DNA from 4 places in the Streptomyces sp. NPDC088707 genome. Region 1 is predicted to be linked to each of the others. Evidence: riboswitches for the same ligand, from Rfam matches in the RefSeq annotation. Region 1 holds a riboswitch; each other region holds the start of a gene.

Evidence for each region. Region 1 has a riboswitch for cyclic di-AMP ahead of ACIP84_RS13885 (M23 family metallopeptidase). Riboswitches for the same ligand answer to the same signal wherever they lie in the genome.
Region 2: linked by a shared signal. The riboswitch ahead of ACIP84_RS31435 (M23 family metallopeptidase) and the one ahead of ACIP84_RS13885 (M23 family metallopeptidase) in region 1 are both predicted to bind cyclic di-AMP.
Region 3: linked by a shared signal. The riboswitch ahead of ACIP84_RS06115 (LysM peptidoglycan-binding domain-containing M23 family metallopeptidase) and the one ahead of ACIP84_RS13885 (M23 family metallopeptidase) in region 1 are both predicted to bind cyclic di-AMP.
Region 4: linked by a shared signal. The riboswitch ahead of ACIP84_RS02325 (transglycosylase SLT domain-containing protein) and the one ahead of ACIP84_RS13885 (M23 family metallopeptidase) in region 1 are both predicted to bind cyclic di-AMP.

What each region holds. Positions count from the first base shown of each region.
Region 1 covers NZ_JBIVLV010000003.1:660,484-667,838, reverse strand. Annotated here, with positions in the region: gene lhgO (L-2-hydroxyglutarate oxidase) at 179-1,363, shown strand; gene trmB (tRNA (guanosine(46)-N7)-methyltransferase TrmB) at 1,410-2,213, shown strand; gene ACIP84_RS13900 (PrsW family intramembrane metalloprotease) at 2,280-3,608, shown strand; gene ACIP84_RS13895 (hypothetical protein) at 3,716-3,931, shown strand; gene ACIP84_RS13890 (hypothetical protein) at 3,962-4,450, shown strand; gene ACIP84_RS13885 (M23 family metallopeptidase) at 4,523-5,683, opposite strand; cyclic di-AMP (ydaO/yuaA leader) riboswitch at 5,695-5,840, opposite strand; gene ACIP84_RS13880 (PP2C family protein-serine/threonine phosphatase) at 6,042-7,289, opposite strand.
Region 2 covers NZ_JBIVLV010000012.1:145,982-153,336, reverse strand. Annotated here, with positions in the region: gene ACIP84_RS31450 (GNAT family N-acetyltransferase) at 1-1,556, opposite strand, end outside; gene ACIP84_RS31445 (HPr family phosphocarrier protein) at 1,869-2,150, shown strand; gene ACIP84_RS31440 (GntR family transcriptional regulator) at 2,296-2,979, opposite strand; gene ACIP84_RS31435 (M23 family metallopeptidase) at 3,203-3,973, opposite strand; cyclic di-AMP (ydaO/yuaA leader) riboswitch at 3,986-4,151, opposite strand; gene ACIP84_RS31430 (pitrilysin family protein) at 4,352-5,719, opposite strand; gene ACIP84_RS31425 (pitrilysin family protein) at 5,746-7,104, opposite strand; gene ACIP84_RS31420 (DNA topoisomerase IV subunit A) at 7,286-7,355, shown strand, end outside.
Region 3 covers NZ_JBIVLV010000001.1:1,370,853-1,378,207, reverse strand. Annotated here, with positions in the region: gene ACIP84_RS06130 (helix-turn-helix domain-containing protein) at 3-662, shown strand; gene ACIP84_RS06125 (DUF6126 family protein) at 697-852, shown strand; gene ACIP84_RS06120 (tyrosine-protein phosphatase) at 860-1,681, opposite strand; cyclic di-AMP (ydaO/yuaA leader) riboswitch at 2,042-2,229, shown strand; gene ACIP84_RS06115 (LysM peptidoglycan-binding domain-containing M23 family metallopeptidase) at 2,234-3,220, shown strand; gene ACIP84_RS06110 (SGNH/GDSL hydrolase family protein) at 3,392-4,186, shown strand; gene ACIP84_RS06105 (STM4011 family radical SAM protein) at 4,173-5,051, opposite strand; gene ACIP84_RS06100 (STM4012 family radical SAM protein) at 5,096-6,433, opposite strand; gene ACIP84_RS06095 (STM4013/SEN3800 family hydrolase) at 6,430-7,251, opposite strand; gene ACIP84_RS06090 (STM4014 family protein) at 7,263-7,355, opposite strand, start outside.
Region 4 covers NZ_JBIVLV010000001.1:491,036-498,390, forward strand. Annotated here, with positions in the region: gene ACIP84_RS02300 (ketose-bisphosphate aldolase) at 1-57, opposite strand, end outside; gene ACIP84_RS02305 (SIS domain-containing protein) at 169-1,092, opposite strand; gene ACIP84_RS02310 (DeoR/GlpR family DNA-binding transcription regulator) at 1,241-2,062, shown strand; gene ACIP84_RS02315 (phosphocholine-specific phospholipase C) at 2,240-4,264, shown strand; gene ACIP84_RS02320 (hypothetical protein) at 4,348-4,950, opposite strand; cyclic di-AMP (ydaO/yuaA leader) riboswitch at 5,293-5,476, shown strand; gene ACIP84_RS02325 (transglycosylase SLT domain-containing protein) at 5,482-6,387, shown strand; gene ACIP84_RS02330 (phosphoribosyltransferase family protein) at 6,381-7,355, opposite strand, start outside.

The sequences.
Region 1 (7,355 bases):
GGGTGTGACGTGAGCCGACGGGCCCCGCGTCGGCGCGGCCTGCGTCGGCGTGGCCTGCGTCAGCCCGCCCCGCGTCGGCGCGGCCCGGTTCGGCGTGACCTGCGTCTCGTGCCGTCGTGCGAGGTTTCACGGCATTGTCAGTGGGCCAGTGCACTATCGGGGGTGGGAGGTGGCGCTGGTGTTTGACTGTGACGTGCTGGTGATCGGCGGCGGGATCGTCGGTCTGTCGACGGCGTACGCCCTGACGCGCGCCGCTCCCGGCACCCGGGTCACGGTCCTGGAGAAGGAGCACGCGCTCGCGAGCCACCAGACCGGGCGCAACAGCGGGGTGATCCACAGCGGGATCTACTACCGGCCGGGGTCGCTCAAGGCCCGGTTCGCGGTCGAGGGCGCGGCCGAAATGGTCAAGTTCTGTGCGGAATGGGGCATTCCGTACGAGGTGACGGGCAAGCTCGTCGTCGCCACCGCGCGCGAGGAGCTGCCCCGGCTGCACGCGCTCGTGCAGCGCGGCAGGGAGAACGGCATCCCGGTGCGCGAGCTCGGTCCCGCCCAGATCAGCGAGTACGAGCCGCGGGTGACGGGCCTGGCCGCGATCCACGTCGGCACGACCGGCATCTGCGACTACGGGGCGGTGTCCCGGCGGCTCGCCGAGTCCTCGCGGGCCCGGATCCTGTACGGGGCGGAGGTCACCGTCATCGACCGGCGGCCCTGGGGGGTCGCCGTGCGGACGGCGGACGGCCGGGTGGTGCGGGCGCGGGTCCTGGTCAACTGCGCGGGGCTGCACTGCGACCGGATCGCGCGGCTCGCGGGCGACGACCCGGGCATGCGGATCGTGCCCTTCCGGGGGGAGTACTACGAGCTCAAGGACCCCTCCCTCGTGCGGGGCCTCGTCTATCCGGTGCCGGACCCGGCCTTCCCCTTCCTCGGGGTGCATCTGACGCGGGGGATCGACGGCGGCGTCCACATCGGGCCGAACGCGGTCCCGGCGCTCGCCCGGGAGGGGTACGGCTGGTCCGTCGTCCGCCCGCGCGAGCTGGCCGGCACGCTCGCGTGGCCCGGCTCGTGGGCGATCGCCCGGGCCCACTGGCGGTACGGGGCGGGTGAGCTGCGGCGTTCGGTGTCGAAGCGGGCCTTCACGGAGGCGGTGCGACGGCTGCTGCCGGTGGTGTCGGAGTCGGACCTGCGACGGGCGGACGCGGGGGTGCGGGCGCAGGCCGTGCTGCGGGACGGGACGCTGGTCGACGACTTCCTGATCCGGGAGGCACCGCGGACGGTCCACGTCCTGAACGCGCCGTCGCCCGCGGCGACGGCGTCGCTGCCGATCGGACGCGAGGTGGCGGGGAGGGCGCTGGCGCGGCTGTAGCCCACCGCCGGGCGGTCGGCACGGTTCGCCGTAGAATCGGGGCATTGTGTCTGAGCAGCCAGAGAACTTCGCGCGCCCCGTCGCCGACCCCGCCGAGTCCGTACGGCCCGTCTCGCAGCGGGGCAGCCAGCGGTTCGCGGCCGGTGAGGGCCCCCTGCCCGATCCCGCCGGGTCTCACCACGAGCGGCGGATCCGCAGCTTCCAGCCGCGGCGCAGTCGCGTCACCACGGGTCAGGCCGAGGCCCTCCTGAAGCGGTGGCCCGACTGGGGTCTCGACATCGACGGCAAGCGGGTCCTCGACCTCGGCGAGATGTTCGACGGGCTCCCCGTCGTCCTCGAGATCGGCTTCGGCATGGGCGAGGCGACCGCGCAGATGGCCGCCGCCGACCCCGGCACGGGCATCCTCGCCGTCGACGTCCACACCCCCGGCCAGGGCAATCTGCTCGGTCTCGCCGACCGGAACGGCCTGACCAACATCCGGGTCGCCAACGGCGACGCGATCATCCTGCTCCGCGAGATGATCGCCAAGGACTCCCTCGACGGCTGCCGCGTCTACTTCCCGGACCCCTGGCCCAAGGCCCGCCACCACAAGCGGCGCCTCATCCAGCCCGAGTTCCTCAGCCTCCTCGCCACCCGGCTCAAGCCCGGCGGCGTGCTGCACTGCGCCACCGACTGGGAGTCGTACGCCGAGCAGATGCTGGAGGTGCTCTCCGCGCACCCCGACTTCGAGAACACCCGGGCCGACGGCGGTTTCGCGCCGCGGCCCGACTTCCGGCCGCTCACCCGCTTCGAGGGGCAGGGGCTCGACAAGGGCCACGTCGTGAACGATCTCCTCTTCCGGAGGAAGTGACCCGGGGCGATCCCGGGGGCTCAACCCCTTTCCCGGCTGTCGGTGGAGGTCGTTAGGGTCGCTCACGTGTCCTTCCCCGTCCCCACCGAAGCCGGTGCCGCTCCCGTCCCCCACCGGGACACCGAGGAGCCGGCCTTCCCTGCCGCCGCCGACCGGTCCCAGTGGCGCTACCGGCCCCGCCGGGACTTCTGGCGCAGCAGGCTGGTCCGGGCCGTCGCCCTGGTCACCGTGCTCGCGATCTGCGCGCTGTTCATCCTCGGGCTGGTCCGCGAGCAGACCGGCACCGAGGGCTTCCTCGTCGGCCTGGGCCTCGCCGTCCTGCCCGTACCGCTGCTGATGGCGGCGTTCCGCTGGCTCGACCGGGTCGAGCCGGGTCCCTGGAAGAACCTGCTCTTCGCGTTCGCCTGGGGCGCCTTCGCCGCCGCGCTCGTCGCGATCCTGGCGAACTCCTTCGCGGTCCGCTGGATCGCGACGGCCACCGCCGATCCCGCCTCGGCGGACACCCTCGGCGCGACCGTCGTCGCGCCCGTGGTGGAGGAGACCGCGAAGGCCGCCGCGATCCTGCTGCTCTTCCTCTTCCGCAGGAAGCACTTCGGCGGGCTCGTCGACGGGGTCGTGATCGCCGGGTTCACCGCGACCGGTTTCGCCTTCACCGAGAACATCCTCTACCTCGGCAACGCCTTCGGCGAGGACCAGGAGTTCGGCTCCACCGGCCTCGGCTCGGTGACCGCGGCGACGTTCTTCGTCCGGGTCGTCATGTCGCCGTTCGCGCATCCGCTGTTCACCGTGCTCACCGGCATCGGCTTCGGCTTCGCCGCCCTCGCGCCGCGCGGCAGGCGCCTGCGCCGGGTGCTGCTGCCGCTCGCCGGGCTGCTGCTCGCGATGGGCCTGCACGCCGCCTGGAACGGCTCGGCCACCTTCGGCGGCCCCCTGACCTTCTTCGCGGTGTACGGGGCGCTCATGGTCCCCGCCTTCGGCCTGCTGACCTGGCTCGCGGTCTGGAGCCGGCAGCGCGAGCTGCGCACGATATCCGGCGAGCTCCCGGCGTACGCGGCGGCCGGCTGGCTCTCCCCCACCGAGCCGCTCGCGCTCTCCTCGATGCGCGCCCGCCGGCTGGCCCGCTCCTTCGCCGCCCGTACGTACGGGGCACCGGCGGCGCGGGCCGTAGGCGAGTACGAGTCCTTCGCGACGACCCTGGCGTTCCTGCGGGACCGGGCCCGGCGCGGCACGGCCGGACCCGACTTCCCGGCCCGGGAGCAGGAGTTGCTGCACCACCTGTGGCAGCGCCGGACGGTCGCCTCCCCCGCCCTCACGTACGCGGCGCGGGCGACGGGCCAGGTCTGGGCGCCGCCGCAGTATCTGGACTACGACGGCTTCAATCCGTACCGCAGCTAGCCGCGGACGCGACCGCCCCCCAACAGCCGCCGCGAACTGCCGGTGGCGGTCCGCGGGGCCTCCTAGCGTGCCGGTACACCTTTCGTACCCATCCAGGAGGTTGCAGCATGAAGTACACGAGTCGCCCCGCTGTCGGGGGTACCGCGGCCGCGCTCGCGGCCGCCGCGCTGGTTCTCGGCGGAGCGGGTGCCGCGTCCGCGCAGTCCTCGCCCAAGCCCGGGCAGATCACCTCGGCGCAGCTGGAGGCGCACCTGGCCAAGGCGGTCGAGCAGGAGCGCACGGCGGCGGCCTGCACTCCGGCCTGCGCCGGTCAGATCGTGTAGCGGTCCCACCCGACGGACGAGGAGGTGGAGATGAGCACCGCGGACCGTTCCGGAGCGGGCAGGACATGGTGCCCGAGCGGCAAGGCCGACGCACCGGAGTCGGTCGTCCTGGGAGTGCGGTCGGGGCAGGGCGGCGAGGTGGTGTACCTCGCCGATCCCGTGCCGGCCCGAGACGTCCTGCCGGTCGTCCCGAAGGATGTCGAGCCGACCCGGGTCCTGCGCTTCGCGTCGCACTGCGTCAGCAACTGTCTGCACCGCAGGGGCAATGACTGCGGCCTGGTGGAGCGGGTGGCCGCGACGCCGGCGGACGAGCAGCGGAGCGTGCCGCGGTGTCATCTGCGCCCCCACTGCAAGTGGTGGGTGCAGGTCGGTGTGGACGGCTGCCGCAGGTGCCCGGCCCTGGCGACCACCGTCGTCGAGGGCGACGACCTGGGTGCGCTGGTCGCCGACCCCGGCACCACCCAGGAGCAGTTGGACGCCTGGATCGCGGAGGCCGGAGCCGGCGTGCCCGCACGGTAGGGCGGGCGGACCCGCGTCGCCCTCGTGGCGACGCGGGGTGGGCCGGAGGCCGGTGGGCCGGAGGCCGGTGGGTCAGAGGCTGAGGCCCTTGGAACGCAGCCACTCCGCCGGGTCGAGGCCGGAGCCGCCGGGCGTGTGCACCTCCATGTGGAGGTGGGCGCCGGTGACGTTGCCGGTGGCGCCGACGCGGCCGATCGTCTCGCCGGTGCCCACGGTCTGGCCCGCGGAGACCGTCATGGAGGACATGTGGGCGTACCAGATCTCGGTGCCGTCCGAGAGCTCCAGGACGACGCGGTAGCCGTACGAGCCGGACCAGCCGGCCGACTTGACGGTGCCGCCGTGGACCGCCTTGAGCGGGGTGCCGGTGGGAGCGGCGAAGTCGAGGCCGGTGTGGTAGCCGGAGGACCACATCGAGCCGGACTGCATGTAGGTGGCGCTGAGGCTGTAGGAGGAGAGCGGCAGCGTGTAGCTCGCGGCCAGTTTGGCGAGGCGCTCGGCCTCGGCCGCCGCCTCGGCCTTCGCCCTGGCCTCGGCTTCCGCCTTCGCCTTGGCCTCCGCCTCGGCCTTGGCCTTCGCCTCGGCGGCCGCCTTCTCCGCCGCGTCGGCCTTGGCCGCGGCCTCCGAGGCGGCCTTCTCGGCCGCCGCCTTCTCCGCCGCGGCCTTGTCGGCGGCGTCGGCGGAGGCCTGCTGCTGCTCGGCCTGCTGGAGGATGCGGGCGCGCAGGGCCTCGCCCGCGTCGCCGGCGCCGGGCGCGGCCTTCGTGGCCGGGCCGTCCTGGGTGACCAGGCCGGCCTGCTGCATCTGCGGGGCCTTGGCGCCCTGCTCGTCGTCGAGGGTGGCGTACGTGGCGCCGGTGAGCGGGTTCGGGTTGGCGCGGGCCGCGCTGACCGTCTCCTGGGTCTCCTCGGGGAGGAGGTCGCCGACACCGGGGAGGTCGTGGGCGTCCGGCAGGTGGAGGTCGGGCAGGTCCGGGAGCGATATGGCCACCGGGGGCTTCTCCTGCGCGGTGGCGAGGCCACCCGCACCGACGGCCGCGATCACACCGACGCCGAGGACGGTGGAGGAGCGGGCGAAGTTGGAGCGCTGCTTGACGACACGGTGGCGGCCGCCGGAGCGGCTCTCGGCGCGGAGGGATCCCTCGGTGGGGTTCCACTCGGTGTCCGGGGCGGCAGGACCCGCACCACCACCGAAAGCATCGAAGGGGGCTTCGGGTGCGGGAGTGTTGGACGCCACGAAGGCGCGCTCCTTTCCTTCCTTCTCGCCTACCGGGTTAGCTGACGGGTTCGGAGCAGGAAGGTCTCCTACGGGCACGGTCGCACGAGTGCGAGGGCCCGATTCACCCCAAGTAGTGGTTCCCCGGTTCCTTTTCAGGATTCGGCGCGTGCGCACGGTGCCGCCTCTTGCGACGGCTGGGACGACCGCGCTGCGTTATCGAACGTTAATAGACACGGGGTGCCGATTCCAAGCTGTTCCTCTTGATCATTCATTGAATTGGGAGGGAATGGTCCGAGTTGACCCCCCTTCAGCAAGGAAGGCCCAAACCCTCGCGATCTGACGTTATGTCAATTGTTATCGCAGTGACACCTTGCGGCTACGGCCGGTGACCGGGCCCGCCGCCGGGGGATCCGGACCCGCCAGGGGATCCGGACCCGCCCGGCGGCACCACCGGCATCGTCCGGCGCCGCTCCGGCTGCCCCGTCGCCGGACGGCTCACCGCGAGCAGCGCCATGTCGTCGGTCGACCCGCCGCCCGTGTGCAGCCGTACGTCGTCCACGAGCGCGTCGAGCAGCTCCTCGGGCCCGGGGAAGATCCGCCCGGCGAGCCGTTCCCCCGGGTCGTAGAACACGCCCCCGGCGTTCCGCGCCTCCGAGAGGCCGTCGGTGTAGAGGAGCAGGGTCGCGCCCGGCGGGTACGGCCGCGCCTCGGCCCGGTCCGGCCACGCCGCCAGATCGCCCATGCCGAGCGGCAGCGCCGGCTCGCCTGGCTCCATCGTGTCCAGGCGCCCGTCCGCGTACAGCATCAGCGGAGGCGGGTGCCCGCGGTTGACGACCCGTACGAAACCGTCGAAGGTGCCGCTCCCGTCACCGCGCGGGATCTCGGCGAGCACGGCCGTGGTGAAGCCCTCGAAGGCGTCGAGCCCGTGCCGGCGGGTGCCTTCCCGGGCGAGGGCCCGCTCCAGCCGCTGCGCCACGCCTTCCAGGGTCCGCTCCTGCTCGGCCGCCTCCCGGAACGCCCCGATGACGACGGCGACGGCCTCGACCGCGTCCATGCCCTTGCCCCGGACGTCGCCGACCACGAGCCGTACCCCGTAGGGCGTGTCCTGGACGGCGAACAGGTCGCCGCCGATGAACGCGTCCGCCTGCGCCGCCTCGTACCGCGCCGCGCACTGCAGCCCCCCGATCCGCTCGGCGGGCGTCGGCAGCACCGCCTTCTGCGCGGTCTCCGCGATCACCCGCGCCGAGGCGAGCCGCTCGCCGCTGCGGAGGACGACCCGGTTGATGAGCATGGCGAGCGCGGAGACCGTGAGCACGGTCAGGACCTCGGTGAGCGAGGGGATCTCGGTCGCGGTGTCGTTGTAGACGTGCAGCCCGACGGAGGCGAGGACGGCCGCGATCCCGGTGAGCAGCGTCGTGAGGGTGGAGAAGAACGGCGCCGCGATCAGCGGGGCCGCCGAGAACATCGGCGCCGCGCTGTACTTCGGCGGCGTCAGGACGTCGAAGAAGACCCCGCCCACGATGATCAGCGGCGGGAGCGCCCGGATGAACCTCCGGGCGCTCCCGTACGGGCGGCGGCCCTCGCCGCCCCGCCGCCCGCCGATCACTCCTGGGGGGTGCCCCACCTGTGCTCTCCTGCCCGGTCCGTACCCGGCCGCGGCCCGTACCGCGCCCTCCCAGGGTGGCCGCCA
Region 2 (7,355 bases), on a different contig from region 1:
GAGTTGCCGAGGATCGCGACCCGGGGCCCGGCGGGCAGCGGCTGGGCGGCGAGCAGCACTCCGGCGTCCACCAGCTCGGTGACGGTGTCGACGCGGATGACGCCGGCCTGGCGGAGCAGCGCGGAGACCGTCGCGTGCGGGATGCGGGTGACCGGCACGCGGTGTCCGGGCGGCGCGCTGCCGCTGTGCCGGGCGCCCTTGACGACGACGACCGGCTTGACGGCGGCGGTGCGGCGCGCCAGCCGGGTGAACTTCCGGGGGTTGCCGATCGACTCCAGGTAGAGCAGGACGACGTCGGTGCCGGGGTCGTCGTACCAGTGCTGGAGGAAGTCGTTGCCGGAGACGTCGGCGCGGTTGCCGGCCGAGATGAAGGAGGAGAGCCCGGCGCCCCGCCGGTGCAGTCCGGCGAGGAGGGCGATGCCGATGGCGCCGGACTGGGTGAAGAGGCCGATCCGCCCGGCGGCCGGCATCTGCGGGGCGAGGGAGGCGTTGAGCCGGGTGTCGGCGGCGGTGTTGATGATCCCGAAGGCGTTCGGGCCGATGATCCTCATGCCGTACGAGCGGGCCTGCCGGACCAGCTGGCGCTGCCGCTCGCGCCCGTCGGCCCCGCTCTCGGCGTATCCGGCGGAGAGGACGACCAGACCCTGGACACCGTGCTCGCCGCAGTCGGCGACGACTTCCGGCACCCGTTCGGCGGGGACGGCGACGATCGCCAGGTCGACGGGCTCGCCGATGGCCGCGACGGAGGGGTGGGCGGGGACGCCGTCGAACTCGACGGGCCCGCCGTCCCCGGCGAGCGCGGCGTTGACCGCGTACACGCGTCCGGTGTACCCGGCCCCGAGGAGGTTGCGCAGGACCGTCCGGCCGACGCCGCCCGGTGCGCGGCCGGCGCCGACGACGGCGACGGACCGCGGGGTGAGGAGGCGCTGCACGGAGCGGGCCTCGGCGCGCTGCTCCCGCGCGCGCTGCACGGCGAGGGAGCGGTCGGTGGGTTCGAGGTCGAGGTGGAGCCGTACGGACCCGTCCTCGAAGCTGCGCTTCTGGGTGTAGCCCGCGTCCGTGAACACCTTGATCATCTTGTTGTTGGCGGGGAGCACCTCGGCGGCGAAGCGCCGGATGTCCCGCTCGCGGGCGACGGCCGCGATGTGTTCGAGCAGGGCGGAGGCGACACCGCGTCCCTGGTGGGCGTCCTGGACGAGGAAGGCGACCTCGGCCTCGTCGGCCGGGGCGGAGGCGGGCAGCCCCCGGTCGTTGATGCGGTCGTAGCGCACGGTGGCGATGAACTCGCCGCCCACGGTCGCCGCGAGGCCGACCCGGTCCACGAAGTCGTGGTGGGTGAAGCGGTGCACGTCCTTGGCGGACAGCCGCGGGTAGGGGGCGAAGAAGCGGTAGTACTTCGACTCGTCCGAGACCTGCTCGTAGAAGCTGACGAGGCGGTCGGCGTCGTCGGCCGTGATGGGCCGGATGCGCGCGGTGCCGCCGTCGCGGAGCACCACGTCCGCTTCCCAGTGGTCGGGGTAGTCGTGCTCCGGCAGCTGGTCCGACGCGCTCTGCATGGGGTCAGCCTACGGCCGCCGCACGGCGGTGGCACCGGTCGCGACACGGCGACGACCCGGGCCGCGACACGGGGACGGCTCGGGGTGCGACACGGGGGTGGCACGGGTCGCGACACGGCGACGACCCGGGCCGCGACACGGCGGCGACACCGCTCGCGCGGCGGGGGTCCGCCGTGCAAGGTAGGGAGCACGCCGCGCACGGCGACGGAGGGCCGAACGGCGGTCCGATCCGGGCCGAAGGTCGGCGCGAGCACGCAGCATCCCGTGAGAGACTGGTCTAGACAACCCGCTTGAGACTTGAAGGGCAACACCATGGCTGAGCGCCGCGTCAACGTCGGCTGGGCCGAGGGCCTCCACGCCCGCCCCGCGTCCATCTTCGTCCGTGCCGCCACGGCTTCCGGCGTTCCGGTGACGATCGCCAAGTCCGACGGCACCCCGGTGAACGCCGCCTCCATGCTCGCGGTGCTCGGCCTGGGCGCGCAGGGCGGCGAGGAGATCGTCCTCGCCTCCGAGGCCGACGGCGCCGAGGCCGCTCTGGACCGTCTGGCGAAGCTGGTCGCCGAGGGTCTGGACGAGCTTCCCGAGACCGTCTGATCCGGGTCGACCCCCACTGCACGACGAAAGGCCGTGACCGCCGGAATTCCGGGCGGTCACGGCCTTTCGCTTTTCCGCCGCTGCCCTTTCAGGGCAGCACGGAGCAGCGGCATCGAATTCCTATTCCATGTATACGATGCGCGCGTTAATTCCGGGAACTCGCCGTGTTGACTGCATGTTGCGAAACCCTCACACGGCCGCGGTCCGGCCTCTTGAGGCGGTGCAGCGACTGCGAGCGCTCCGCGTGCAGCGCGGTCAGCGTCCGCGCCCGCTCGGCGTCGCCGCGCGCCACGGCGTCCACGATCGCGCCGTGCTCCGCCCAGGCGTCCACCGGCCGCTCGGGCAGTTCGACGGTGTACATCCAGGCGATCTTGTGCCGCAGCTGGGTCAGCAGCGCCGTCAGGGCCGGGCTCCCGGAGGCCTGTGCGAGCGTCTCGTGGAACCAGCCGCCGAGTGAGCGCAGATCCTCGCCCTGCCCGCGCCTGGCCCGCTCCTGCCCCAGCCTCACCAGGCCGCGCAGGACCTTGAGATGCGCCTCCGTGCGCCGCTGGGCGGCGCGGGACGCCCCCAGCGGTTCGAGCAGCACCCGCATGTCGAGCAGATCGGCGGCCTCCTGCTCGGTGGGCTCGGCGACATGCGCCCCGGCATGGCGGCGGGAGACGACGAAGCCCTCGGACTCCAGGGTGCGCAGGGCCTCGCGGACCGGGACGCGGGACACCCCGTACCGGCGGGCCAGCTGGTCCTCGGTCAGCCGGCTGCCCCGCTCGAAGACTCCGGAGACGATGTCGTCCCGGATCGCCGTGCATACCGAGTGCGCGGGAATGCGCATGTCCGACCTCCGCCTTTGGTCTGCGCGAGTCAATTCCGACGGCGCCTGTTCTGCGCCCGATCTGCGACTCTATTGCAGCACGCCGGAATTTCCGATGCCCCGACGGAATATCGGTCTCACGCGACCGACGAAAAGCCCCGGCTCTGTACGAGCCGGGGCTTTTGCGATGCGAGGGGGGCGGAACGCCGGTCCTGCGCGAGGGGTGTCCTGGATCCGTCCCGGATCAGACGCCGACGCCGCGGGCGCGCAGGTACGCGACCGGGTTGATGTCGGAGCCGTACTCGGACGTCGTCCGCGCCTCGAAGTGGAGGTGCGGGCCGGTCGAGTTCCCGGTCGAGCCCGAGATGCCTATCCGCTCACCCGGCTCGACGGTCTGGCCGACGTAGACCCCGATGGAGGAGAGGTGACCGTACTGGGTGTACGTGCCGTCGTTCATCCGGATGACGATGTTGTTGCCGTACGCGCCGCCCCAGCCGGCCTCAACGACGGTGCCCGAGCCGACGGAGACGACGTTGCTGCCGTAGGCGGCGTGGAAGTCGATGCCGGAGTGGCTGCCGGAGGACCAGAGCGAGCCGCCGGTCTTGTAGCCGGTGGACACGTACGTGCCCTCGACGGGCAGCTGGAAGGAGGCCAGGCGGCGGCGCTCGGCCTCACGGGCCGCACGCTGCTCGGCCTCGCGGATCTCCTTGGCACGGGCCTCGGCCTTGCGCTTCGCCTCGGCCTTGGCCTTCGCCTTGGCGGCGACCTCGAAGGCCTCCTGCTCCTGGGCGGCGGCCTGGGCGTCGATCCGCTCGGAGAGCGAGTCCTCGGTGATCACCTTGATGAGACCGGTGTCCTCGACCGAGCGGGTGTCCGTGTCGGCGGCGAGCGCCGGGGAAGCGAGGGTTCCGATGACGCCGGTGGTGGCGAGCGTCGCCGCGCCGGCGATGCCCACGCCGCGGCGCGCCATCCGGCTCGGAGCACGATGCTTCCCGGTGGCACGGGTGAACGCCATGTAGGGGCTGATCCTTTCCTTCCCTCTCGCCTACCGGGTTAGCTGACGGGTTCGGAGCAGGAAGGTCTCCTACGAGCCCCTCCGTACGAGACGAAGGCGCCCGATTCACCCCAGGGACTACGTGTGGGTCCCCGGCTCCCCAGGCTCGCGCCTGACGGGGACTCGGCGATGTCTGTCCGATGCCGCGGGTGCGGCACATGCAACTGGCGAACAGACGGACCGACGCTATGCGGATCGTCTTTCAATCACCAACCGGACACGCATTTTGTAAGACATGCCACAAGGCATACGACCACCCAAGCCCCGAATACGGACAAAGGGGAGGACCCCGACGAACTATGCCGTCGGGGCCCCCCTTTGTCGTGTCGGCGGCGTGAATCAGCCGGTCACGACGGTCACTTCGCCGATCCCGAGCGCACGCACCGGCTCCGCGATCTGCGCCGCGTCGCCCACGAGCACGGTGACGAGCCGGTCCACGGGGAAGGCGCTGACCACGGCGGCGGTCGCCTCGACCGTGCCGGTCTCGGCCAGCCGGGCGTACAACTGGGCCTGGTAGTCGTCCGGGAGGTGCTGCTCGACCTGGTCGGCGAGCGTCCCCGCGACGGAGGCGGCGGTCTCGTACTTGAGCGGCGCGACCCCCACCAGGTTCTGCACGGCCGTCTCCCGCTCGGCGTCGGTGAGACCCTCCGCGGCCAGCGTCCGCAGCACCTTCCACAGGTCGTCAAGAGCCGGGCCGGTGTTGGGCGTGTCGACGGAGCCGCTGATGGCGAGCATCGAGGCGCCGTTCCCCCGGCCGTCCGAGCGGAGCACCTGCCCGAAGGCGCGCACGCCGTACGTGTAGCCCTTCTCCTCCCGCAGGACCCGGTCGAGTCGCGAGGTGAGGGTGCCACCGAGGCAGTACGTGCCCAGGACCTGGGCCGGCCAGACGCTGTCGTGGCGGTCGGGTCCGACCCGGCCGATCAGCAACTGGGTCTGGACGGCGCCGGGACGGTCCACGATGACGACCCGTCCGGTGTCGTCGGCGGTGATCGGCGGCATCGGAAGCGGCTCGGCCGGCTCGCCGGTCCAGGCGCCCAGGGTCTCGGCGAGGACCTTGTCCAGGTCGACACCGGTGAGGTCGCCGACGACCACGGCGGTGGCCGTGGCCGGCCGGACGTACGCCTCGTAGAAGGCGCGGACCGCGGCGGCGTCGATCGCCTCCACGGTCTCCTCGGTGCCCTGGCGCGGCCGGGACATCCGGGCCTCGGCCGGGAACAGCTCCTTGGAGAGCTGCTTGGCGGCGCGGCGGGCCGGGTTGGCCGTCTCGTGCGGGATCTCGTCGAGGCGGTTGCGCACCAGGCGCTCGACCTCGGTCTCGAGGAACGCCGGCGCGATCAGGGCCTCGGAGACGAGGCCGAGCGCCTTGGGCAGCCGGGAGACGGGAACCTCGAGGGAGACCCGTACGCCCGGGTGGTCGGCGTGCGCGTCGAGCGTGGCGCCACAGCGCTCCAGCTCGGCCGCGAACTCCTCGGCGCTCTGCTGGTCCGTGCCCTCGAAGAGGGCGCGGGCCATGATGGTGGCGACCCCGTCGAGACCGGCGGGCTCGGCGTCCAGCGGGGCCGGCAGGAAGATCTCCACGGCCACGACCTGCTGGCCGGGGCGGTGGCTGGTGAGCACCGTCAGGCCGTTGTCCAGGGCGCCGCGGTCCGGGGCCGGGAAGGCCCAGGGCCGGGCGGTGCCGGGCGTCGGCTGCGGGTGGAAGTCCATGCTCGTCAAAGACGTGGCGGCGTCGGTCACTGGTCCGCTCCCTCTTCCTCGTCGTCGCCGTCGGCGTTCTCGCTCTGGTCGGCCGCCAGCGGCTCGTAGACCAGCACCGCGCGGTTGTCGGGGCGCAGCGTGGCCGCGGCGACGTCCCGCACCTCGTCGGCGGTGATCGCCAGGACCCGGTCGACGGCGGTCAGCGCGAGCTGCGGGTCGCCGAACAGCACGGCGAACCGGCACAGTTCGTCGGCGCGGCCCGCCACGGTGCCGAGCCGGTCGAGCCACTCGCGCTCCAACTGGGCCTGCGCGCGCTCCATCTCCTCGGGCGTGGGGCCCTCGGCGGCGAACCGGGCGAGCTCCTCGTCGACGGCCGCCTCGATCTGCGGGACCTCGACCCCGCCGGAGGTCTTGACGTCCAGCCAGCCGAGCGAGGGCGCGCCGGCGAGCCGCAGCATGCCGAAGCCGGCGGCGACGGCCGTACGGTCGCGGCGGACCAGGCGGTTGTGCAGCCGGGAGGACTCCCCGCCGCCGAGGACCGTCAGGGCCAGGTCGGCGGCGTCGCACGCGCGCGTGCCGTCGTGCGGCAGCCGGTAGGCGGCCATCAGCGCGCGGGCCGGGACCTCCTCCTCGACGACCTCGCGCAGCTGCTCGCCGATGACCTCGGGCAGCTCGCCGGAGCGCGGTGCGGGCTTGCCGTCGTGGCCGGGGATGGAGCCGAAGTACTTCTCGACCCAGGCGAGGGTCTGCTCCGGGTCGATGTCGCCGACGACCGACAGCACGGCGTTGTTCGGGGCGTAGTACGTGCGGAAGAAGTTCCGCGCGTCCTCCAGGGTGGCCGCGTCCAGGTCGGCCATCGACCCGATCGGCGTGTGGTGGTACGGGTGCCCCTCCGGGTAGGCAAGGGCGGTCAGCTTCTCGAAGGCCGTGCCGTACGGCACGTTGTCGTAGCGCTGGCGGCGCTCGTTCTTGACGACGTCCCGCTGGTTCTCCATGGACTCGTCGTCCAGGGCGGCGAGCAGCGAGCCCATGCGGTCGGCCTCCAGCCAGAGCGCGAGCTCCAACTGGTGCGTGGGCATGGTCTCGAAGTAGTTGGTGCGCTCGAAGCTCGTCGTGCCGTTGAGCGAGCCGCCCGCGCCCTGCACGAGCTCGAAGTGCCCGTTGCCGTGGACCTGCTTCGAGCCCTGGAACATCAGGTGCTCGAAGAGGTGGGCGAGGCCCGTGCGGCCCGGGACCTCGTGCCGCGAGCCGACGTCGTACCAGAGGCAGACCGCGGCGACCGGGGTCAGGTGGTCCTCCGAGAGCACCACACGCAGGCCGTTCGCCAACCGGTGCTCGGTCGCTGTCAGGCCGCCGGAGCCGGCCTCGGCCGTGGCCGTGTGACCCATGGGCATGTACGTCCCTTCGATCGCGATGTGAAAAGGTCCTGCCACTGTATGCAAGCGCGCCGACACCTGGCGAAGTTCCCGCCCCCGGGAGATGTCCCTCTTCCGGGTCGCGGTCGGCGTTGTCGGTGGCACGGTCCACAATGGTCCGCGTCAGATCAACCATGTTGGTGAAGGAGCCGCAGCCGCGATGGCCCGCCGCAGCACGAAGACACCGCCGCCGGACGACGCGTTCGAGGAGCGAATCCTCGACATCGACG
Region 3 (7,355 bases), on a different contig from region 1:
GCATGGACCACGTCCCCGGGGAAGCCGCCCCGGACCCTGCCGCCCCGGCCCCCGGCGCCCCTGGCGCCGCCGGCCCCGACGTCCTTCCCGACGTCGCCCCGCAGCTGCGGGCCCTGCGCCGCCGCCGGGGACTCACCCTGGAGGCCGCCGCCCAGCGGGCCGGCCTCTCGCCGGCCCACCTCTCGCGTCTGGAGACCGGGAACCGGCAGCCCTCGCTCCCGATGCTGCTGGCCCTCGCCCGTATCTACGGTACGACGGTCTCCGAGCTGCTCGGCGAGACACCCCCGGAGCGCGACCCCGTCGTCCGCGCCGGGCGCTCCGAGCCCGTCGAGGCCGACGGCTGGATCTACCGCCAGGCGGGCGGCGCCGGGCGCGCCCTGCAGTGCCTGCGGGTCCACGTGCCGTACGCCACCCGGGGCGACATCGTGCGCGTCCATCCCGGCGAGGAGTGGATCCACGTCCTGGAGGGCCGGGTGCGGCTCGCGCTCGGCGAGGCCGTCCACGTCCTCGATCCCGGGGACAGCGCGCACTTCGACTCGCTGACCCCGCACCGGATCGGGGCGGCGACCCCCGGAGGGGCCGAGCTGCTCTTCGTCCACACCCTGATGCAGAGCCCCGTCGCCGAGCTGTGTCTCGGCGACGGAACTCCGCACCGACGCTGATCCCGCGTACTTCCTTCGACAGAAAAGGGCTGAGATGTCCGATAAGTCACGAGCCGTCACCGGCGAAGAGCGAGGCGAGGGCAAGTTCCCCAAGGGTCTCGTCCTGCGCCTCTTCGCCTATCTGATCGCCGGCCACCTCTTCGCCGGCTTCCTCTATCTGCTCTTCATGCTCGGCGGGCAGAGCCAGTAGGTCCTGGTCACGCCTCCGTGAGCAGCCGCTCGCGCAGCAGCTCGCGGGTCTCAGGGGACAGCTTCAGGCCCTCGGAGAGGTAGGCGTCCACCGAGCCCCAGGTCGCCTCGATCGTCTCGAAGGCGCCCCGCAGATACTCCACCCGCGCGTCGAACAGCGGGCTCAGCAGCTCCATCACCTCGGGCGACATCGCGTCCGGGGCGGTGGAGCTGCGGCGTACCTTGTAGCGGCGGTGCGGGTCGTTCGACTTCACGTAGTCGGCCTCGATCGCCTCCCGCTCGACCCCGACGGCCAGCAGCGTGATCGCGATGGACAGCCCGGCGCGGTCCTTTCCGGCCGCGCAGTGCATCAGGGCGGGCAGGCTGTCCTCGGCCAGTGCGTGCAGGATCCGGCTGTGCTCCGGGGTCCGCTCGACCACCATCTTCCGGTACGAGTCGGACATTCGGGTCGCGGCCTTGCCGTCGCCGAGGATGTCCCGCAGCTGCTCGATGTCGCCGTCTCGGACCAGCTTCCAGAACTCCTTTCCGTCGGCGGGGTCGTTGAGGGGTATGTTCACGTTCCGTACGCCCGGCAGATCGACGTCCGGGCCTTCGACCTTCCGGTCGGCGAGGTTCCGGAAGTCGAAGACGGTGTGCAGTCCGAGCGAGTCGAGGAAGGTGACGTCCTCCTCGGTGGCGTGGGCGAGGTGGCCGCTGCGGTAGAGGCGGCCGGGGCGTACGGCGCGCCCGTCCGTCGTCGGCAGGCCGCCCACGTCCCGGAAGTTGCGGACCTCGGCCAGCTCGGGCTCGTTCGCCTCGATGGGCGGGACCTGCGGCAGCTGCTGCGTCACGGATGCTCCTGATGGTCGACGTTCGGGTGCCCGACGCGAGATCGGTTCCAGGGGCAATCATCCAGGTGGGGCCGTGTCGGCGCACCCCCCTGGACGGGAATGGGTGATCTGTCCGAATTGGGGCCTTGCGTATAACGCGCCCTGTTTACAGGCGAGATGAGCCGCAGCGCGTGAGCAGGGTCATAGAGGTGACGGATCGTGGCCGACGGGCCCGGCCAATTGCCGTACGGAAAAAGGAGATCGAGGGTCCGTCATCCACGGAGGGTGACCGGGATTACCGGTGAAAACCCGTGGCCGGAATGCCGGTGGAAATCACTGGCTTGTTCGCGTCGACCCCGCTCGTCTAGCGTCACCGTCAATCCGGTCGGACCGCCGAATCCTGCCACCGTCCGGAATTCCACTCATCCCATGCGTGGCAGGAGCGGGGGACCCAGGAAGTACGCCGGTCCCGCGACGCAGGACGGCTCGGGGTGAAGCCGCGTGAGAGCGCGGCCGGACATCTCCCGTCCGAACCCGACAGCTCACCTCGTAGGCGCCGGAGAGGAATTCGCCATGCCCGCGAAGGGTAAGCACCGCCGCATCAAGTCCAACCGCCTCACCCGCGGAATCGCCGCAGCCGGTACGGGAGGCGCCGTCGTCGCCCTCCCGCTCCTCGGTGCCACCGGCGCCCACGCCGCCGAGCAGGCCGCCCCGGCCGCCGCTCCCGGCCAGGCCGTCACCGCCGCCGCCCAGGTGAAGGCCCCCGCCCTCGCCAAGGCCGCGCCCGCCGCCGCGAAGGCCGCGCCGAAGACGTACTCCGTCGTGCGGGGCGACTACCTGTCGAAGATCGCCGCCGAGCACCACCTCACCGGCGGCTGGCAGAAGCTGTACGCGGACAACCGTCAGGTCGTCGGCGAGAACCCCTCGCTCATCATGCCCGGCATGAAGCTCACCCTCGGCGCCAAGAGCACCGCCAAGGCCGCCGCGCCGAAGAGCGCCGCGCCCAAGGCCGCCCCCAAGAGCACCGGGAAGAACGGCGACACCTCGCGCGCCTCCCGGAGCAGCGAGCGCTCCGCCGCCCCGGCCGCGAGCGCCCCGGCCGCGGACACGACCGCCGCGAAGACCGCGAAGTCCGCCGGCGCCGAGACCTCCGCCTCCGGCTGGTTCGCCCCGGTCAGCGGCGGCATGTCCACCCCGTACCGCGCCGCCGGCTCCATGTGGTCCTCCGGCTACCACACCGGTGTCGACTTCATGGCCTCCACCGGCACCACGATCGTCGCGGTCGGCCCCGGCACCGTCTACTCCGCCGGCGACGGCGGCGCGTACGGCAACCAGGTCGTCATCCAGCACGCCGACGGCACCTTCTCCCAGTACGCCCACCTCTCCTCGATCTCCGTCTCCGCCGGCCAGACCGTGAGCGGCGGCGAGCAGATCGGCCTCTCCGGCGCGACCGGCAACGTCACCGGCCCGCACCTGCACTTCGAGATCCGGACCGGGCCGGACTACGGCTCCGACATCGACCCGATCGCCGCCCTGCGCCAGCACGGCGTGAACATCTGACGCACCGTCGTCACCCCGAGGCCCGGCACACGCGTGACGCGTGCCGGGCCTCCGGCGTGCTTCCCGGTCTATTCCGGCTTGGCAAACTCTTTATCGGTGGCATATGTCACCCGCCGTCAACCCCTCCTTACGGTCGCGTAGGTCACATCCGAAAGGGAAGGATGTGCTCCCGTGGCAGACGATTCGAGATCAAGAGACAAGCACGCATTCGGGTCGTACGCGGCGATCGGTGACAGCTTCACCGAGGGCGTCGGAGACCCCGGGCCCGACGGGACGTACGTCGGCTGGGCGGACCGCTTCGCGGTGCTGCTCGCCGACCAGCTGCCGGAGCACGACGCCTTCCGCTACGCCAACCTGGCCGTACGCGGGCGCCTCCTCGACCAGATCGTGGCGGAACAGGTCCCCCGGGCGAAGGAACTCGCCCCCGACCTGGTGACCTTCTGCGCCGGCGGAAACGACATCATCCGCCCCGGCACCGACCCCGACGAGGTCGCCGAGCGCTTCGAGCGAGCCGTCGCCGAACTCACCTCCGCCGTCGGCACCGTGATGGTGACAACCGGCTTCGACACACGAGGCGTCACGCTCCTCAAGCACCTGCGCGGCAAGATCGCCACGTACAACGGGCACGTCCGGGCCATCGCGGACCGCTACGGCTGCCCGGTCCTCGACCTCTGGTCCCTGAGGTCCGTGCAGGACCGACGCGCCTGGGACGACGACCGGCTGCACCTCTCGTCCGACGGCCACACCCGGGTCGCCCTGCGCGCCGCCCAGGTCCTCGGCCTGCCCGTGCCGGCCGACCCCGACCAGGCGTGGCCGCCGGTACCCCCGCGCGGCACGCTGGAGGTGCGCCGCGACGACATCCACTGGGCCAGGGAGTACCTCGTGCCCTGGATCGGCCGCCGGCTGCGCGGCGAGAGCTCCGGCGACCACGTCGAGGCGAAGCGCCCCGACCTCATGCCCCTGTAGTTCCGGGGCCCGCCGGCGGGTGCCCGCCGGCGGGGATCCGCTCCAGGACCCCGCCGGCGAACACGTCGTACAGCGGCAGCGTCTCCAGATGGACGTAGCCGATGTGGCAGTCGCAGACGGCGAGGGGACAGGCCCGGGGGCGGAGGGCGGTGCGGTACGAGCCGTCGTACAGGTTCCCCAGCTCGGTCTTCACGAAATGGCAGCGCCGTACCGTCCCCTCGCCGTCCACCGAGATCACCGACTCCCCGGTCCGGCACGGCAGCCCCGCCGAGCGGTGCGGATGACGGCTGTACGGGAAGAGCGGATCGATCCTCGTCCACTCCGCCGCCTCCGCGTCGGTGTACGTGTGCCCCTCCGCGGCGTTCACCCAGAGGTAGACGTGCGCCGGCAGCGCGGCCCGCAGCCGCCGGGCGTGCGCCGCGTGCTCGGGGAGCCCGACGACACCGACGCTGAAGCGGACGCCCCGCTCCGCCAGCTCCCCGCACTTGGCGAGGAAGCGCTCGTACGGCGTCTGGCCCGGGTGGTACGTGCACCAGAGCGCCACGGTCTCCGCGTCCGCCTCCGCCAGCCAGTCGGTCCGGCAGCTCAGATTCGTCTGGATCGCCACCCGCTCCACGTGGGGGAGCCGGGACAGCTCGACCAGCGCCCGCCGGTACCAGGAGCGGACCAGGCCCTCGCCCCACGGGGTGAAGAGGACGCGCAGCCGGTCCTCGGTCTGCCCGGCGGCCCACCCGGTGAACCGTTCGAGTGCCGCCCGGTCCGCGCGCAGCTGCTCCCGGCTGTCCCGGCGCTTGGCGAACGGGCAGTACGGGCAGTCGAAGTCGCAGGAGGAGAGCGGCCCGCGGTAGAGCAGGGTCAGGTCCATGCCCGTACCCGGGATCGGCGACGGTGTCAGGTCCACGGCCGCCCCTACTTCGGCTCGTACGCGGCCATCGCGGCCCGCACCGACGGGGAGAAGAGCTCGGGGCCGAGGCCGTCCGAATGGGCCAGGCCCTCCGCGGACAGCCGGAGCAGCCCGGCCGGCGCCTCCTCGTCCAGCCAGCCGAGGGCCTCGAACCGGCCCAGCTCCGCCGGGAAGTCCGCGAACGGCGAGGCGCCGAAACGCTCCTCGTACCCGGCGACCGGCATGCCCTCGGCCTGGAGCAGCGACTGGAGGAGATGGCGGCGCCTGGCCTCCTCGGCGTCGACCCACCGGCCGACCTCGGCCCGCGAGAAGTCCGCGGCCTCCGTGTAGGCGTCGATGATCGTACGGATCTCCCGCATGTCGACGGCGTAGTCGAAGGAGTAGTGGAGGGCCGAGGTGTACGAGCGGGCCCCGCAGCCCAGGCCGATCATCCCGTCGGTCTGGCAGGCGTAGTCGTCGGGGCCGAGCGGCGCGGCGTCCGTCCGGCGGAACATCCGCATCGACACCTGCTCGTAGCCGTGCGCGAGAAGATGGTCCCGGCCGTACCGGTAGAGGCGCAGCCGCTGCTCGTCCCACTCCCGGTCGGCGGCGGGGGAGATCCGGCCGAGGCCGGTGAGCGGCCGCACGTACAGCGGATAGAGGTACAGCTCCTCCGGCCGCCAGCCGAGGGCGGCGTCGAGCGAGGAGCGCCAGGACTCCTCGGTCTGGCCGTCGATGCCGTAGATCAGGTCGATGTTGAGCACGGGGACGCCGGTGTCCCGGATCCGGCCGAGGGCCGATTCGACGTCGGCACGGCGCTGCGGCCGGACCGCCGCCCGCGCCTCGGTCTCCACGAAGCTCTGCACTCCGATGCTGAGCCGGGTCGTGCCCCGCTCGGCGAGCACGGCGAGGCGGTCGGCGGTCGCCGTCGCGGGGGAGGTCTCCACGGACAGCGGCACCGCCCGCAGATCCACGCCCATCCGCTTCTCGGCGATGTCGCAGAGCCGCTCCAGCTCGCCGGCGGTGAGGAAGGTGGGTGTGCCGCCGCCGAACGCGGCCGTCGCGAACCGCACCGGGTCCCGGTCGCCGAGGGCCTCGCGGACGGCCGTGGCCTGGCGGTCGAGCGCGTCGAGATAACGCGTGGTCAGCTCGTCCGGGGCGCCGATCCGGGTGAAGAGGTTGCAGAAGCCGCAGCGGACCTCGCAGAACGGTATGTGCGCGTAGAGGGAGAGCGCGTCCTTGGGCTCGTCGCGCCAGAGCGCGGCGAGCGAGGGCGCGGGGTCTGGGAGCGGCCGGTACGCCGTCTTGTGCGGGTAGGCGTAGACGTAGCTCCGGTACGGACGCGGGGCGGCGCTGTCGCTCATGCCACGGCCTCCCGCTCCGGGCCGGCGAGCTCGAACTGCGCGTATGGGACCGTCCACACGACCTCGTGGCCGAGCCGGTGACCGGTGTACCCGTCCTCCCCGTACGCGGTTCCGTGGTCGGAGCAGACGATCGCGAAGCACGGACGGCGGCTGCTCATCGCGGCGAACAGCCGTCCGATGTGCCGGTCGACGTACTCCAGGGCGGCGGCGTGGGTGGCCCGGGAGTCGCCGGCCTCGCGGGTGGCGCCCGGCAGGTGGAACCAGTTGGGCTGGTGCAGCGCCGACACGTTGACGAAGAGGAACAGCCGCCGCTCCCGCGGGAGACCGGCGACGACCTCCTCGGCGCGGGCGACCTGCGACTCGAAGGAGGTGGGGGAGGCCACGCCGAACGACGGCTCCCAGTGGCTCTCCTGGAACAGGCCGGGGAGGACGGTGCCGAGCGGCGGCTGCCGGTTGAAGAAGCCGACGCCGCCGACGCAGACCGTCCGGTAGCCCGCGCCCGCGAGAGCGGACACGAAGTCCGGGGTGTCGTGGACGTAGGTGCCGTCGGCGGTCGTCTCGCTGCCGGCGAAGCGCGCCGCGAACAGCCGCGGGTGCGGGCCGGGGGAGGCCGGGGTCGGCAGGAATCCGGCGAAGATCGCCTGGTGGGAGGCGTAGGTGAAGCTGCCGGGCGCGTGGCGCCGCTCCCAGACTCCGCCGGGCAGATGACGGGCCAGGTGCGGGATGCGGCCCGCGGCCGCGAGCTCGGCCGCCACGTCGTACCGGAGCGTGTCGAGGGTGACCAGGAGCAGATCGTGGCTCCCGACGATCGTGTTCATGTCGGGCTGGTTCACGCGGTGCTCGTTCCTGTGGTGCTGGTGCTGGTGCTGGTGCTGGTGCTGGTGAGTTGAGAGGTGCGGGGGAAGTGGGCGGCGACCTGGGC
Region 4 (7,355 bases), on a different contig from region 1:
GCCGGTACCCGCCGCGCGGGCGCGGCGGACGATCTCATCGGTCGGCGTCAACGGCATGGTGGTCCTTCTCCGGGGGTGTGAACGGGTGCGGGGCGGGCGACGCGGGAGGGGCAGGGGTCGGAGCCGCGGAGACGGACGTCCTGGCGGCACCGAGGGCTGCGGTGGGGTTCAGGCCTGGGCGTCGGCGAGGACGACCGAGCGGGTCAGGTTCCGCGGGGTGTCCGGGTTCAGGCCCTGGGCCTCGGCGACCGCCACCGCCAGCCGCTGGGCGCGGATCAGGTCGGCGAGCGGGTCGAGGTCGCTCTCGACGAGGGTGCCGCCGACCTTGCGCACCTCGTCCGCGAGTCCGGCCGGCAGGGCGCCGAAGCCCCAGGTGACCCGGCCGGGACCGGTGATGCTGATGGGGCCGTGGCGGTACTCCATCGCCGGGTACGCCTCCGTCCACGCGCCCGCGGCCTCGCGCATCTTCAGACCGGCCTCCAGGGCGAGACCGTAGGCCCAGCCCATGCCGAGGAACGTGAACTGCTCCGCCGCGCGGACGTCCTCGGCGAGCGGGGAGGCGAGGGCCAGTTCGGCGTCGCGTGCGGCCTCCTCGATGGTGGCCACTCCCTCGGGCAGGGCGTCCTCGGCCTCCAGGTGCGCGCGGAAGAGGGCGAGCGCCGTGGTCGCGAAGCGGGTCTGGACCACCGACTCCTCGTCGGCGAAGTCCAGGACGGCGACCGCGTCGGCGAGGTCCATGACCGGGGTCGTGGGGTCGGCCGTGACCGCGCCCGTGGGGATCGTGCCGCGCAGCCGGGACAGGACGTCGAGCACCTCGCTGGTGGTGCCGGAGCGGGTGATGGCCACGACCCGGTCGTAGCGGCGCCCGTAGGGGAACTCGGAGGCGGCGAAGGCGTCGGTCTCCCCGTGGCCGCCGGACTCGCGCAGCTCGGCGTAGGCCAGGGCCATGAACCAGGACGTGCCGCAGCCGATCACCGCGACCCGTTCACCCCGTCGGGGCAGCGCGGAGGTGTGCTGGGGCAGTGTGCGGGCAGCCTGACGCCAGGTCGTCGGCTGGGAGGCGATCTCCACGGCGGTACGAGTGGTGCTCATGCCGGTCTCCTTGCAAGAAGTGTGCGCTGGAATGATGAAAGATGCTTGAAGTCAATGCCATTCAAGCAGAAACATGCATGCCCTTTCCAGGTCCCGCGCCCGTCGGCGGATAGAATCGGACGCGCGCACGAGCCCGAGGGAGGGACCCATGTCCAAGCACGAGCGGTGGAACACGCTCCTTGAACTACTCGCCGCCTCGGGGAAGCTGGAGGTCGAGGAGGCGGCGACCGCACTCGACGTGTCGGCCGCCACGATCCGCCGGGACCTCGACGAGCTCGCGGAGCAGCAGCTGTTGATACGGACACGGGGCGGGGCGGTCGCGCACGGCGTCTCGTACGAGCTGCCGCTGCGGTACAAGTCGACGCGGCACGCCGCGGAGAAGCGGCGGATCGCCGAGGCGGCCGCCGACCTGATCGCCCCAGGCGAGGTCGTCGGGCTCAACGGCGGTACGACGACCACGGAGGTGGCCCGCGCCCTCGCCCTGCGGTTCGCGAGCGGTCGGGCCGATACCGCGGGGACGGCCGGGACGGCGGGAACGGCGAGCTCCGGACCCGCGCTGACCGTGGTCACCAACGCGCTCAACATCGCGGGCGAGCTCGCGGTGCGCCCGCAGATCAAGATCGTCACCACCGGCGGTGTGGCACGCCCCCAGACCTACGAGCTGGTGGGCCCCCTGACGGTCGGGGTGCTCAACGAGGTCGTGCTCGACGTGGTCGTGCTCGGGGTCGACGGGGTCGACGCCGGGCTCGGGGTGATGGCGCACCAGGAGGACGAGGCGAGCATCAGCCGGCTCTTCGCGGAGCGGGCGAGCAGGGTCGTGGTGGTGACCGACTCCTCGAAGATGGGCCGCCGGGCCTTCGCGCGGATCTGTGGTCTGGACCGGATCGATCTGCTCGTGACCGACACGGGCATCGATGCGGAGATGGTCGCCCAGCTCACCGAGGCCGGGGTGAAGGTCCTCACCGTCTGAACCTTCGAACGCCATTGGTATGCAGTTGGACCAATCCACAGCCCCAAATCCCGAGGCTTCAGGGCGCCCCGAGTTGTTAATCCACCAATTACCGCACGGCTGTATACCTTTAAGCTCCCCTCCCTCATCATGTCTCCGACGTGCCGCCGGGGCACACCGTGACAGGAGAGGCGGAGCATGATTCCCATCAGCCGCAGAGGATTCGTCGGTATCGGCGCGGGGCTCGTGGCGGGCGCGGCGCTGCCGACGGCCCGGGCCTCCGCCGCCGCGAGGGCGGCCACCGGCACCCTCGCCGACGTCCGGCACGTGGTGATCCTCATGCAGGAGAACCGCAGCTTCGACCACTACTTCGGCACCCTGCGCGGCGTACGGGGCTTCGGCGACCGTGCCGCGGGCAACATCCCCGGCGGCTGGGGCGTGTTCAACCAGCCCAACTGGGGCGGCCGCCAGTACCCCTGGAAGCTCAGCGACACCCCGCCCGCCGGAGGCGTGGACGGCGAGACCCTCGCCCAGTGCAACGGCGACCTGCCGCACAGCTGGACCTCGCAGCACGCCGCGTGGAACAAGGGCCGACTCGACAACTGGGTCACCGGGGTGGGCAACACCCGGACGCTCGGCCACCTCGACCGCGAGGACATCCCCTTCCACCACGCGCTCGCCGACCACTACACGATCTGCGACGCGTACTACTGCTCGGCGCTCAGCGCCACCGGCCCCAACCGCACCTTCCTGTGGAGCGGGAGGATCGACGGCTCCAGCAAGGACGGCGGCGACGAGTCGGGCCTCACCTGGGAGACGTACGCCGAGGCGCTCCAGCGGGCCGGGGTGAGCTGGAAGGTCTACCAGAACGCCCAGGACAACTACGGCGACAACGGTCTCGCCTACTTCAAGAGGTTCACCGACGCGCGGCCCGGGGACCCGCTGTACGACCGCGGCATGGGCTCGGTACCCAAGGTGACCGGCTCGACCCCGGACGACATCGCCGCCGCGATCCGCGCCGACGTCGTCGCGGGCACGCTGCCCCAGGTGTCGTGGGTGGTCGCCAGCGAGGCGTTCTCGGAGCACCCCTACGCACCGCCCGGGGACGGCGCGCACTTCGTCGACCTCGTCCACCGTGCGCTCGCCGCCGACGCCGACGTGTTCGACTCGACCGTGCTGTTCCTCAACTACGACGAGAACGACGGCTTCTTCGACCATGTGCCGCCGCCGGTCGCTCCCCCGGGCACCCCGGGCGAGTACCTCGACGGCGTACCGATCGGCCTGGGCTTCCGGGTCCCCATGATTGTCATGTCCCCGTGGACCCGGGGCGGCTGGGTGAGCTCGGAGGTCTTCGACCACACCTCGGTCCTGCGCTTCATGGAAACGTGGACGGCCGCCCTGGGCACCCCGGCCGCCTGCCCCAACATCAGCGCCTGGCGACGGAAGGTGACGGGAGATCTGACCGGCGTCTTCGACTTCGCCCACCCGGTGTACGGAGTGCCGGCCGGCCTCCCCTCCACGGCGAAGGTCATCGGCCAGGCGACCTGCGGCCCGCTGCCGAACCCCGTGCCCCAGAACAACGCCCAGCCCGCACAGGAGGCCGGTACCCGGCCCGCCCGCGCCCTGCCGTACCAGGTGAACGGCAACCTCGACCGCTTCGAGTTCGGGGCGGCGGGCAAGATCCTCGCCTGGTTCTCGATGACGAACCAGGGCACCGAGGCCAAGCGGGCGGCCCACTTCTCGATCCATCCGCACCAGCACCGCGACACGGCCGCCTGGCAGTACACCGTCGACCCGGGCGGCACGGCCACCGACTACTTCAACATCGGACTGGGTTCGGGGTCCGGCAAGTACGACATCTCGATGATGGGCCCCAACCGCTTCCTGCGCCGGTTCATCGGGGACGCCTCCAAGGCCGGCAAGGCCGTCGAGGTCACCTCCCGGTTCGCGACCGAGGCGGGGACGGGCCGGACGGCCCTGTGGTTCAAGCTGAGCAACACCTCGGCCGGACCGGTGACGTTCACGATCCGCTCGAACGCGTACCGCACGGACGGCCCCTGGACCTACACGGTCCCGGCCGACTCCACGCGGGAGGACTTCTTCAACGCGGTCGCCTACCACAACGGCTGGTACGACTTCACCGTCCTGGCCGACATCGACGGGACCTGGTCGCGCCGGTACACCGGTCACATCGAGACCGGAGTGCCCAGCATCACCGGGTGATCCCACCCTCCGAGAGCGGGGCGGCGGCTTCTCCGCCGCCCCGCGCCCGCGGACGGGCCGTCAGGCTTCCATCGGTCGGGCCGTCAGCGTCCGGCGTGCGCCGCGCGGTGGATCGTCGCGTCGAGGAGGGCCACCGCATCGGCGGCCGTACGGCCCGGAGCACGGTTCCACGGCCCGATCAGCTCGTGCCACCCCCGCGACCGGAGCTCGGCCATGATCCAGGCGGCCGCCTCGTTCATCGTGGTCGCGCTGCCGTAGCCGAGACGGTGCGCGGCGAGGAGCGCACCGCAGACACACCGGGCCCCGCGCGCGTCGCGCAGTTTGTACGGGGCGTTCTGCCAGCCCCACTCCGTCAGCACGAGGCGCGCGTAGCCGAGGTGGACCGAGGGGCGCAGCTCGGCCCGTCCGATGCGGCGCCAGGCGTGCAGCCGGTCGGGAAGGACGGCTCCGATCCGGCCGGGAAGCCGGCGCTCGGCGGGGAGGGACGGCGGCAGCGCTTCGAGCGCGTCGGCGACGAGCCGCTCCACCGGCACGCTGAGCAGGTCACGCCAGCCCTCGACTGCGGGTGCGGGCGTCGACGGCTCGGTCCAGTCCGTGACGATCCGCTGCCATGCGGCGCTCTCGTAGAGGGCGGCGGCCTCGCGGTCGAGGGTCTCGGGGTTGAGCAGGGAGGCGGAGGACGGCATCCGGGTGACTCCTCGGTCGGGTGGCTCCATCTTTCACGAGGAATGTCGGTTTTGCTACGTATGCCCTTGCGTGTCCTCGCGACCGAACAGGCCGCTTATCACCCACTTCCCCATTAACCGAATTTGCGTGCGCATTCGGACATTACGCACCCGGTGACGCGACTCACTTTCCCCGCGACGCGCCGGCGACCGGAATCCGCGCAGGCCGTACGGGACAAGGAAGTTCGATGCCGAGGAGTCACCATCGATCTTGAATTCCATGAATTCGGTGATCCTTTCGCCGACACCCGGACACAGATCCTCTTGTTCTCCGTCGCATTACTGGCCTACGGTCACCTCCATTCGAGTGGATCGCCGAATCCTGCCACCGCTCGAAACACCTCCCTTTCACCCGATGGCAGGAGCGGGGGACCCACGAATACGCCGGCCCGGATTCCGGAACGGCTCGGGGTGAAGCCGCGTGCGCGCGGCCGGACATCTCCAGTCCGAACCCGACAGCTCACCCCGAAGGCGCCGGAGAGGAATCCCGTCATGCCTGCTCACGGTAAGCACCGCCGTCCCCGCCGCCGCCCCGTCTCCCGTGGACTCGCGCTGGTCGGCACGGGCGGAGCCGCTCTCGCCCTCCCGCTGATCGCCCCGGCCGTGGCCGGCGCCGCGCCCGTCTCCGGAGCTCCGGAATTCGCCGCCCAGGCCATCACCGCTCCCGCCGCTCCGGTCGCCGCCAAGGCTCCGGCCGCTCCGGCCGCCGCGCGCACCTACACGGTCGTCAGCGGCGACTCCCTTTCCCTGATCGCCCAGAAGAAGGGAATTCAGGGCGGCTGGAAGGGCCTTTACAGCACCAACAAGAGCGCCGTGGGTGACAATCCGTCACTTATTCACCCGGGCCTTGAACTGACGCTTCGTCCGGCTTCCGTGAAGGCCGCGGCTCCCGCGAAGGCCGCGGCTCCCGCGAAGGCCGCGGCTTCCGCGAAGGCGAAGAAGACCGCCACGACCGAACGGGCGAGCCGCTCCGAGCGCCGGAGCGCCACCCCGGCCGTCGCCACCGGCGGATCGGCCGCCGCTCCCGTTGCCGCCGCCGCTCCGGTGAAGGCCGCGCCCGTCGCCGCCACCCAGTACGCGAACAACCTCGACGGCTGGATCCGCCAGTCGCTGGACATCATGGCCCAGCGCGGCATCCCCGGCTCGTACGAGGGGATCCATCGCAACATCATGCGGGAGTCCTCCGGCAACCCCCAGGCCATCAACCTCTGGGACTCCAACGCCGTGGCCGGCACGCCCTCCAAGGGTCTGCTCCAGGTCATCGAGCCGACCTTCCTGGCCTACCACGTGCCCGGCACGTCGATGGACCTGTTCGACCCGGTCGCCAACATCACCGCCGCCTGCAACTACGCGGCCGACCGCTACGGCTCCATCGACAACGTCAACGGCGCCTACTGATTCCGGAAGTGCCCGGTGAACCAGGAGGTGGCGAGCTCCGCCACCTCCTCCAGGGCGCCAGGCTCCTCGAAGAGGTGTGTGGCGCCCTCCACGACCTCCAGCCGGCTCTCGCACCGCAGCAGCGACTCGGCCCGCCGGTTGAGGTCCAGGACCAGCGCGTCCCTGCCGCCGACCACGAGAAGCGTCGGGGCCTCGACCCGCGCCAGGTGGTCGGCCGCGAGGTCCGGCCGGCCACCGCGTGAGACGACGGCGGCCACGGAGGACTCGACGTCGCCCGCCGCCCACAGCGCGGCGGCCGCTCCCGTACTGGCCCCGAAGTAGCCCAGCGGAAGGCCGTCGCTCTCCGGCCGTCCGGCGAGCCACTCCGTGGCGCGGGCCAGCCTGCCGGCGAGCAGCGGGGTGTCGAAGACATGCGCCCGGTCGACCGCCTCGGCCTCGGTGAGCAGGTCGAACAGCAGCGTTCCCAGTCCCGCCCGGTTGAGCGCCCCCGCCACCGCCCGATTGCGGGGGCTGTGCCGGCTGCTCCCGCTGCCGTGGGCGAACAGGACGATCCCGGTGGCGCCCTCGGGCACCGCGAGCCGGCCGGCCAGCGTGACACCGTCGGCGACGGGGATGCGTACGTCCGCGTCCTGGACGACCGGTCCGTGGACGGCGCGGATGCGGTCCAGACAGGCGACGACCTCAGCGTCCGGGGTCTGCGTGAAGTCCTGGTAGAACTGCCCGATCGCGTAGAAGATCTCCGGCGCGTGGACGCTCACCGTCTCGTCGGCCTCGCCACCGAGCCGGGCCGTCCATCCGTGGGGCGCCACCGGCACCGCGAGGATGATCCGGGCGGCGCCCCGGGCCCGCACCACCCGGCAGGCCGCCAGCGCCGTGGCGCCGGTGGCGAGACCGTCGTCCACGACCAGGACCGTTCGGCCCTCCAGGGGCACGGAAGGTCTGCTGCCCCGATAGCGGCGGGCCCGCTG